3 regions of the Bradyrhizobium sp. AZCC 1693 genome follow, and region 1 is predicted to be linked to each of the others. Evidence: predicted binding sites of a transcription regulator. Region 1 holds the regulator's gene; each other region holds the start of a gene.
The links. The regulator LexA, encoded in region 1, represses DNA repair genes until DNA is damaged. The targets are predictions, from matches to a motif close to TGTTCNNNNTGTGTTCNG.
Positions count from the first base shown of each region.

Region 2: a site for LexA is predicted at 1,932-1,949, ahead of V1293_RS04285 (single-stranded DNA-binding protein). Genes of this name have one in related genera too.
Region 3: a site for LexA is predicted at 1,772-1,789, ahead of V1293_RS23670 (YifB family Mg chelatase-like AAA ATPase). Genes of this name have one in related genera too.

Region 1 covers NZ_JAZHSD010000001.1:1,330,546-1,333,820, forward strand. Annotated here, with positions in the region: gene V1293_RS06610 (molybdopterin molybdotransferase MoeA) at 1-898, shown strand, start outside; gene lexA (transcriptional repressor LexA) at 1,111-1,812, shown strand; gene V1293_RS06620 (hypothetical protein) at 2,039-2,455, shown strand; gene V1293_RS06625 (hypothetical protein) at 2,598-2,777, shown strand; gene V1293_RS06630 (ComEC/Rec2 family competence protein) at 2,785-3,275, opposite strand, start outside.
Region 2 covers NZ_JAZHSD010000001.1:860,476-863,750, reverse strand. Annotated here, with positions in the region: gene gyrA (DNA gyrase subunit A) at 1-384, opposite strand, end outside; gene V1293_RS04290 (DUF2306 domain-containing protein) at 587-985, opposite strand; gene V1293_RS04285 (single-stranded DNA-binding protein) at 1,226-1,714, opposite strand; gene V1293_RS04280 (outer membrane protein) at 2,241-2,990, shown strand; gene V1293_RS04275 (outer membrane protein) at 3,220-3,275, shown strand, end outside.
Region 3 covers NZ_JAZHSD010000001.1:4,958,859-4,962,133, reverse strand. Annotated here, with positions in the region: gene V1293_RS23685 (AMP nucleosidase) at 1-67, opposite strand, end outside; gene V1293_RS23680 (MBL fold metallo-hydrolase) at 343-1,326, shown strand; gene V1293_RS23675 (hypothetical protein) at 1,536-1,718, shown strand; gene V1293_RS23670 (YifB family Mg chelatase-like AAA ATPase) at 1,841-3,275, shown strand, end outside.

The sequences.
Region 1 (3,275 bases):
TGCCGTCATCATCCAGGAAGACACCGGCGTCGACGGCGATCATATCACCATCACGGACGCCGCCGTTTCTGGCCGGCATATCCGGCCCGCCGGCGTCGATTTCAGTGAAGGCGACGTCTTGCTCAAGCGAGGGCGCCGGCTCGCCGACCGCGATTTGTCGCTCGCCGCCGGCATGAACTATCCGGAGCTAGCGGTGCACCGCCGCCCAAAGGTCGCCGTGCTTGCGACCGGCGACGAGCTGGTGATGCCGGGGTCGACCCCGGGCCCGGGCCAGATCGTCTATTCGAACGGCTACGGAATCCGTGCGCTGGCGCGCGCCGAGGGCGCCGAGGTCCTCGATCTCGGGATCGCCGCCGACACGGTCGCCGCCACCGCGCAAGGCATCCGCCGCGCCCGCGAGCTTGAAGCAGATATCCTGATCACCATGGGCGGGGCCTCGGTCGGCGACCATGACCTGGTCAAGCGGTCGCTGGAGGCCGAGGGCACGGCGATGGCGTTCTGGCGCATAGCGATGCGGCCGGGCAAGCCGATGATGCATGGCAGGCTGGGTGCAATGCGGGTGATCGGCCTGCCCGGCAATCCCGTCTCCTCCTATGTCTGCGGCTTCCTGTTTCTGGTGCCGTTGATTCGTGCATTATCGGGCCGCGACACCGTCCATCATCCGCGCGAAGGCGCCGAACTGGGGCGCGATCTCGCCGCCAACGACCAGCGCGAGGACTATCTTCGGGCCCGCCTAGAAGCGCGCGAAGACGGCACCCTGATCGCGGTTCCGGTGAACCACCAGGACTCATCGCTATTGGGGAATCTCGCTGCGGCACGGGCACTTGTGATACGTCCGCCGTTCGCGCCGGCTGCGGCAAAGGGTTCGCGTTGCGAGCTGCTCCGGCTGCCGGAATGACGCCCTGAACGGCACGTTTAAGGGTGTCTTCAGCCGAAGCCGCAATGCGTTCACTTGAAATTAAGTGGTTGCGGAACACATATCGAACATATAGTGTCCGTTCATGATTTGTTTCGACTGCTAGTGTCCATGGTTGGGAGTTTTGACGACTCCCGCGATGGACCCTGGAGATTCGGGACCGAAAGACGACGCCAACCGGGGGATTGCTCGCGATGCTTACGCGCAAACAGTATGAACTTCTGCGTTTCATCAATGAACGGTTGAAGGAAGCCGGCGTACCGCCCTCCTTCGACGAGATGAAGGACGCGCTCGACCTGCGCTCGAAATCCGGAATCCACCGTCTCATTACGGCACTGGAGGAGCGCGGCTTCATCCGCCGCCTGCCCAACCGCGCCCGCGCCATCGAAGTCATCAAGCTGCCGGAGCTGGCTGCCGCCGGCAACGGCCGCCGCGGCTTCACGCCGAGCGTCATCGAAGGCACGCTCGGCAAGCGCACGGTGAGCGCGCCGGCCACCGAGGACGACGGCAACCGCCCGGTCGCCGTGCCCGTGATGGGCCGGATCGCCGCCGGTACGCCGATCGAGGCGCTGCAGACCCGCAGCCACACCATCAGCGTGCCGCCCGATATGCTCGGCTCCGGCGAGCATTACGCGCTCGAAGTGCGCGGCGATTCCATGGTGGATGCCGGCATTCTCGACGGCGACATGGCGCTGATCCAGCGCAACGAGACCGCCGACACCGGCGACATCGTGGTGGCGCTGATCGACGAGGAGGAAGCCACCCTGAAGCGCTTCCGCCGCCGCGGCGCCTCGATTGCGCTGGAGCCCGCCAACACCGCCTATGAAGTGCGCATCCTGCCGCCGAACCGGGTCCGGATTCAGGGCAAGCTGATCGGGCTGTACCGAAAATATTGAACCGTCGGGTTGCAGACACGACCGCGACAACAGCCCCGGCCTTCGGCCGGGGTTTTTTGCGGCATGCCGGGAACCAAACTGTGTTAGCGCGTTTGTGATTTAGACGCAGCGCGCCGGTCGCAGAAATGCCCAGAAGCAAGAAAACGCTCTGCGCCAAGTCAGCTCTGATAGAGGCCTGTGCCTCCTTCCAGACACGGGGCGCTATCTCAAACGAGGGAGCCATCCGATGTGTGACTATAGCCTGCACGCTGTGGCGACGCGGCCTGCCAAGGTCGGCGAGACGCTGATCACCACGACATTCCGCGGTACGTCCACCCGCGGCTTCGCGTCGGAACGCGAGCCCGCAGTAGCGGTCTGCATGCTTCCCGGCACCGAACTGGCGTTCGCCGAAGACGTCAAATACGACAACCGGTGGATCTGGACGCGGACCACCGACTGGCGGGTCGGCAAGTTCAACCAGATCGAACCGGAAGTATCCGACCGTCATCATGACGCGATCGAATTTCCGGACGGAAGCCATGTGCTGGTGACGCAGCTTTGCGAAGGCCAGCGCGCAACCGTGCTGCAATTGCCGGTAACCGAGGGCGAACGTGCGCCGAAGGTGACGGAAGCGCCACCGGCCGAATCCATCGTGACCGGATAGAATACGATCCACATGCGATCCGCCGGTTCAGGCCGGCGGATCGCGGTGATATGGTTTTTTGAGAAACTCGGCACCGGGGCGGTCGGTGGTCAACAAAGTCACATGGCAAAGAGCCGGACGCGTCACGGAGCCCGGACGGTACATGTTCCGGTACGGCTGGCTCACCATCACGGCTGAAGATCTCGCGATCTGGCAGCAATTCCCCGAGGCGTCGTTCACGCTGGTCAACCTCCCGTCGTCTCCCGACGCGCCGGAGGAATTCCACCTCGGCGCGTTCGAAATACCAGCCAGTCGCTCAAGTCCCTCGGTCGACGAGCACTGAAGGTCGTCTACTCCTCCGCCTGAAGGTCTGCCTCGGCCGGCGTGGCGTCGACCGCGCGAGGCGGCACAACACGCGGCGCAAGAACGGTGGCGTCTGCCTCGCGCTCCTCGGCTGCGGCCGGCGACCACGGACGGTCAATGCCCCTCGGTTTGGCCGCTTCGACGACAAACCCCTCTCGGCTGCGTTGCAACGCCATTGCGCCCTGCCGCCGCAGCCGGTCGGCATCGATGACCGAAGCCGCGCATGACGCGGGTGCCTGCCGTAGCGTCACAATGAGCGCCGCGCGCTCGCAATCGTCCGACAGCGCCTCGGGCCTGAGCGCCTGCGCGACCAGGCCGCCAGCGGATTGCATCACGCAGCCAAGGTCGTCGCATGAGACGCCTGCGGTGAGCGACGCATCGGCCGCCGTACGCGCGTCCGCATCCGCCGCCAGCCACTCCTTCAGCAGGAAGACATCGCGGGAGCCTTTGGCCGCATGCATCAGATGGAGCTGGCCGT
Region 2 (3,275 bases), 470 kb from region 1:
GGCCGCCGTATCGCCGTCCACCGAGCCGAAATTGCCCTGCCCGTCGATCAACGGCACGCGCATGGAGAAATCCTGCGCCAGACGCACCAGCGCGTCATAGACCGACTGATCGCCGTGGGGATGGTATTTACCGATGACGTCGCCGACCGTGCGCGCCGACTTGTTGTACGACTTGTTCCACTCAAAGCCGTTCTCGTGCATCGCGTAGAGAATGCGGCGATGCACGGGCTTGAGCCCGTCGCGCGCGTCCGGCAGCGCCCGTGCCACGATCACGCTCATGGCGTAATCGAGGTAGGAGCGTTTCATCTCGTCGAGGATGGAAACGGGACGAATATCGGAAGGCTCCGGCGGCTCGCCGGGCGTGTTATTTTCAGGGTCAGACAAAGGGAAATCCGGTCAGTTCTCAGCTGAGAATCATATAGCGCATCAGGGGTCCAATAACCACCCCGAAGCTGTCTGGAGAAGCGGTTTTTCCGCTCGTTTTTTCATGGACTTACGGGATCGCCGGGGCGTCCCGGCGGGCTCGCTTGAGGTGGCATTTTCGGGCCCCGCAAAACGGCGCTGGAACAGCGTTTCCTGCATCGGCCTATTGGCCGAAAACCACCGCATGCATGATCCGGCCCGGCAGGAAGGTGAACAGGCCGGCAATGACGAGCGCGCCGAAGAAGATCGACATCATCGCTTTCTTGTGCCCGCTGACATTGTGCCGGCGGGCATGCAGGACCGCGAGCACCAGCATGATCGGCGTGAAGATCGCGAGCAGATGAATCGGGCTGAACGGCCCGACCAGGCGGATCTCATGGATCCAAAACGAACTGATCGCGACCGCAAACATCAGCAGCACCCAGATCCAGCCGATGGTCCGGTGCGGCAACGTTCCCTTTGGCGCAGCGAACTGCACGATGCCGAGCGCAAACGCCGCCATGGCGGCGAAGGCGTGCAGCGGAATCGTCCCGGGGGCCTCCAGCAGCGGCGCGAGGCTCATGGTGGGCGCTCCAGATCCGGTGGGCGTTCGAGGAGCAGCTTAAGTGAAATACCTCATGTAAATATTAATAACATCGTGCGCGGGCGAACCGCCCGCGGGCTCGGATCGCAACGCGTCTACGAGCCGGTTTCAGCGTAATGCGGCTGGTTCTTGCGCCGGCACATAGTCGTAAGCAGGCGTAAACGCCCGTTCTCGCAAGCGAATTTCTTGCAAGCCAATGCGCCGGCCGAGCGGCTCGCGCTAGAACGGGATATCGTCGTCCATGTCGCTGTTGCGGGCGCCGGCCGCGACCGCCCGCCGTGGCGCGGAGCTGGCGGGACCGCTGGAGCCGAAATCGCCGGAATCGTCGGAGCCGAAACTACCGCCACCGCCGCCGCTGCGGCCATCGAGCATGGTCAGGGTCGAGTTGAAGCCCTGCAGCACGACCTCGGTCGAGTATTTCTCGACGCCGCTCTGGTCGGTCCATTTGCGCGTCTGCAGCGCGCCCTCGATGTAAACCTTGGCGCCCTTCTTCAGATACTGCTCGACAATCTTGCAAAGCGGTTCGGAGAAGATCACGACGCGGTGCCACTCGGTCTTTTCCTTGCGCTCGCCGGTGCCCTTGTCGCGCCACGTCTCCGACGTCGCGATGCTCAGATTGGCAATCGGCCGCCCGTCCTGTGTCCGCCGGATTTCAGGATCCTTGCCGAGGTTGCCGACCAGAATCACCTTGTTTACGCTTCCCGCCATCGCCGCTCTCCACTCGATATCGCCGGCAAAAATCACTGGCAAAAATTACCGGTCAGCCCGCTTCATGCCGACCGCCTTGAATTCTTGACCCGTCGCTTGTCCGCCTTCCGCGTCCGTTTCCGGACATTCGAACGACCCTATACACTCGCAGGCTCCGCCGACTTAGCGATCCCTCGGCAAGCCGGCGGTTATCCACATATAGCATCGCCTCGATCAACGTTCCAGCTTTGTTCCCTGCATCAACTGATGTCTGGTCCGATCCTGGCGGTGCAACCCAAGCGCGATTAAAGGGAACTCACGGGAACCGAAAGACTTCCGAAATGGAACCCGAAAGTTCCGCACGATATTGTGAATATGATAGGTAAATCATCAGCTTGGCTAAATAAACTTCGTTTACGCATGTTGCATTCCGGCGACACCATTTCCGGGCGAGTCGCGATATAGAAGTTGTCGAACGGCGCGAATGCTCGCGTCATTTCGAAACGCTTCGGGACCAACGGAAAGCGGAAGAGCTGGAGATAGACCCATGAAAAAGGTTTTCTTGAGTACGGTTGCCCTCATTGCGCTCGCCGCCCCTGCGGCGGCTGCCGACCTCGCGGCGCGTCCTTACACCAAGGCCCCGCCGGCGCCGATCGCGGTCGTGTACGACTGGAGCGGCTTCTACATCGGCGCCAATGGCGGCTGGGGTTCGAGCCGCAAGTGCTGGGACTTCGTGACACCGGCCGGCGCGTTCATCGCGGCCGAGGGGTGCCATGACGCAACTGGCGGTACCGCGGGCGGTCAGATCGGCTATCGCTGGCAAGCCAGCAGCTGGGTGTTCGGTCTCGAAGCGCAGGGCAACTGGGCCGACTTCAGGGGCAGCAATGTGAGCGTGTTCGATCCGACGCTCCGCAATGACTCGCGCATCGATGCGTTCGGCCTGTTCACCGGTCAGGTCGGTTGGGCCGCCAACAACGTTCTGTTCTACATCAAGGGTGGTGCGGCCGTTACGGCGGATCGTTTCCGCCAGTTTGATGTTCCCACCGGTCTGTTGGTTGCCACCACCGGCGACGACACCCGTTGGGGCGCCGTGGTCGGCGCGGGCCTCGAATTCGGCTTCGCCCCGAACTGGTCGGCCGGCGTCGAGTACAATCACCTGTTCATGCAGGACCGCACCCACACCTTCGTCGACACGACTGGTGCCTTCTTCGGCACCGACCGCATCCGCCAGGACGTCGACCTCGTCACCGTTCGCGTGAACTATCGTTGGGGTGGTCCGGTTATCGCGAAGTACTGATCGCTGCGACTGCAAGCGGAATACGGAAAGGCCGGCCTCGCGCCGGCCTTTTTGTTTGGTTGTACCCAGGGATAGTGTTTACCCGCTGCGGTTGCATATTACCTACTTTCGCCGCGGATGTGGTTTTTCGGCGACAGCATTCTGCGAAGACTTCGCGCTATATGCGCAGGCAACCTCAAATTGACTACTCGCGTAGTTGCGTTGGAAATCCCGAAAGAAGGAAAAAGAAGTGAAAAAAGTTCTGTTAACGACGACCGCCCTGATCGCGCTTGGGATCGCCCCCGC
Region 3 (3,275 bases), 3.6 Mb from region 1:
CCGCCGCGGCCGCGTCGGTGAAGGCTTCGGTGGCGATCCGCTGTGGCGACAGGATGGTGTCTGGCATCGGCCTGACCTCGTGGGTTGCCGATACATATAATCCCGCCGGGCAACGGAAGGAAATGGCCCACCGGCCGGCATGATTTCAGGATGCGATTCGTTGCTTCGCGCACAAGGAAGCATGGCGCGAAATAACGCTGCGCTGCGCCATCGCATTTTCACATTCCTGTCGTGCTCTCTCATCCCGCTTGCCAATTTTGCGATGCGGGCGCAGCCTGTAGCCACGGATGAATCCGTCCGGGCATCTACTGCAATCTATAAAAATCAGTGGGAGGAAGACGCATGACGACGAATCTTTCGCGACGGTCTTTGCTTGCGCTCGGCGCAGGACTCGGTGTGGGTCTCAGCGCCTCAACGATGCTCGGCGGCAGCGCGCTGGCCAAGGCACCAAAGCTCGGCACGCAGACGCCCTACTGGCACCGCTTCATCCTCGGCGACGCCGAAGTGACCGTCGTATCCGACGGCACGCTGCCGCTCGGCCCTCCCAAGGGCACCTTCGTTGGCGTGCCCGATGAAGAAGTGAGGAAGATGCTCTCCGACAACTTCCTCAATCCCGACAATGTCGTGCTCGAGCAGAACTCGCCGATCGTAAACAACGGAGACAGACTGATCCTGTTCGACACCGGCATGGGCACGTCGAAAGCATTCGGGCCGACCACGGGCCGCCAGCAGAAGAGCATGGCGGAAGCCGGGATCAAGCCGGGCGATATCGACGCCGTGGTACTGTCGCACGCCCATATCGATCATATCGGCGGCATCGTCGGCGCCGACGACAAGCCGTTATTCCCCAACGCGCAATATTACATCACCCAGAGCGACTTCGAGTTCTGGACCGATGAAGGCAAGCTCGGCAGTCCCTTGAAGGATTTCGTGGTTCACGCCCGCAAGAACCTGATGCCGGTGCGCGATCGCATCGTGTTCATCAAGGACGGCCAGGAATTCTTGCCCGGCGTGCAGGCGATCGCGGCGCCCGGCCACACCGTGGGCCACACCATCTTCATGGTGACGTCATCAGGCAAATCCTTCGCCTTCCTCGGCGATCTCACGCACCACGCCGTGCTGTTGCTCGAAAAGCCGCGGATGGAGTTTTCCTACGACACCGACCCGAAACAGGCGGCGGGGACCCGGGTAAAGTTGCTCGACACAATCGCGGCCAACAAGACCCCGGTCATGTCCTATCACTTTGCCTGGCCAGGCTATGGCCACATCGCCAAGACCGGCGATGGATTCCATTATTATCCCGAGCCGATGAAGATGGAGCTCTGAGGGGAGTAGACGGCCCCGGGGGACCGGTCGACAAGGCCGGCCCCCGATCGGCAATAAGCGCTCGCGTGCGTGGCGTAGACGCCTCTTCAGAGGCATTTATCGAACGGGCATGTCTTAGGAACAATCGCGGACCGCCGAAATTGGTCTTTCCTGAGCGAGGATGAAGCTCGCGTCGCGACAGCTTGGCAGCCGGTATGGAGGCCCAGCAAATGACCAAAGACTTTGTGGCTATTGGCGCTGGCATGCTCGTCGTGGGGCTGGGAGTGTGGAGCTTGTGGGGTCACCCGCAGAACGCGACGCCCGCGGAGACCCGGGAGGCGCGCATTCTCGCCGATGATCCGGCGCTGAAGCTTGTGTCAGAGCAGAACCCGTACATGCGAACGGAACGCTAGGCTGGAGTGAAGCGCCAATGCCTCGGTGATCCGGCTTGGACCTTTTGCGCCTCCGTTCCCGTAACGTTCTTGACTTTCCCCAAGGTTCCCCGCTACCTTTGATTGCGTCACGAGGGGCAGGCATGGTTGCGCGGGTTTCTACGGTAGCCTTTGAGGGGATCGAGGCCCGCGCGGTCGACGTGCAGGTGCAGGTCGCGCCCGGCTTGCCGGCGTTTGCGATCGTGGGTCTTCCCGACAAGGCGGTGTCCGAGGCGCGCGAGCGGGTGCGCTCGGCGCTGATCGCCTCGGGGCTGGCGCTGCCGGCGCGGCGGATCATCGTCAATTTGGCTCCGGCCGACCTGCCGAAGGAAGGCAGCCATTACGATCTGCCGATCGCGCTCGGCCTGATGGCCGCGATCGGCGCGATCCCGCCGGACGCGCTCAACGGCTTTACCGTGCTCGGCGAACTCGGACTCGATGGCTCGATCGCCGCCGTGGCGGGCGTGCTGCCGGCCGCGATCGGGGCGAATGCGCGCGAGGAAGGCCTGATCTGTCCGGCGGCGTGCGGAACGGAAGCCGCCTGGGCAAGCCCCGATATCCAGATCATCGCGGCAAAATCGCTGATCCAGATCGCCAACCATTTCAAAGGCACGCAAGTGCTGTCGCGGCCGCAGCCGAAGGTGCACGAGCCGGAGGCGACGCATCTCGACCTGCGCGACATCAAGGGCCAGGAAAGCGCCAAACGCGCGCTCGAGATCGCGGCGGCCGGCGGGCATCATCTGCTGATGATCGGCTCGCCCGGCGCGGGCAAGTCGATGCTGGCAGCGCGGTTGCCTTCGATCCTGCCGCCGCTGTCGCCCTCCGAACTGCTGGAAGTCTCGATGATCGCCTCCGTCGCCGGCGAAATCCGAGACGGAGCATTGACGGCGCGGCGGCCGTTTCGCGCGCCGCATCATTCGGCCAGCATGGCGGCGCTCACCGGCGGCGGCATGCGCGCCAAACCCGGTGAGATTTCGCTTTCGCATCAGGGCGTGCTGTTCCTCGACGAACTGCCGGAGTTCGATGCGCGCGTGCTCGATTCGCTGCGCCAGCCATTGGAAAACGGCGAGGTCTCGGTGTCCCGCGCCAATCACCGCGTCACCTATCCGGCCCGCTTCATGCTGGTCGCGGCGATGAACCCGTGCCGCTGCGGCCATGCCTATGAGCCCGGCTATTCCTGCAAGCGCGCACCGGTCGACCGCTGCACATCAGATTACCAGATGCGAATCTCCGGCCCGCTGATGGATCGCATCGACCTGCGCATCGAGGTTCCGGCGGTCACCGCCGCCGATCTGATCCTGCCGCCGCCTTCCGAAGGCTCCGCGGAAGTCGCCGCCCGCGTTGCGGCCGCCCGCGGCCTCCAGCTTGCGCGCTATGCGGATGCCGGCATGCCGCATGTCCGCACCAACGCCGAAGCGCCGGCTTCGCTATTGGAAACGATCGCGCAACCGGATGCGCAGGGGCAAAAGCTTTTGCGCGACGCCGCCGAGACCATGAAGCTGACCGCGCGTGGCTATCACCGCGTGCTGCGCGTCGCGC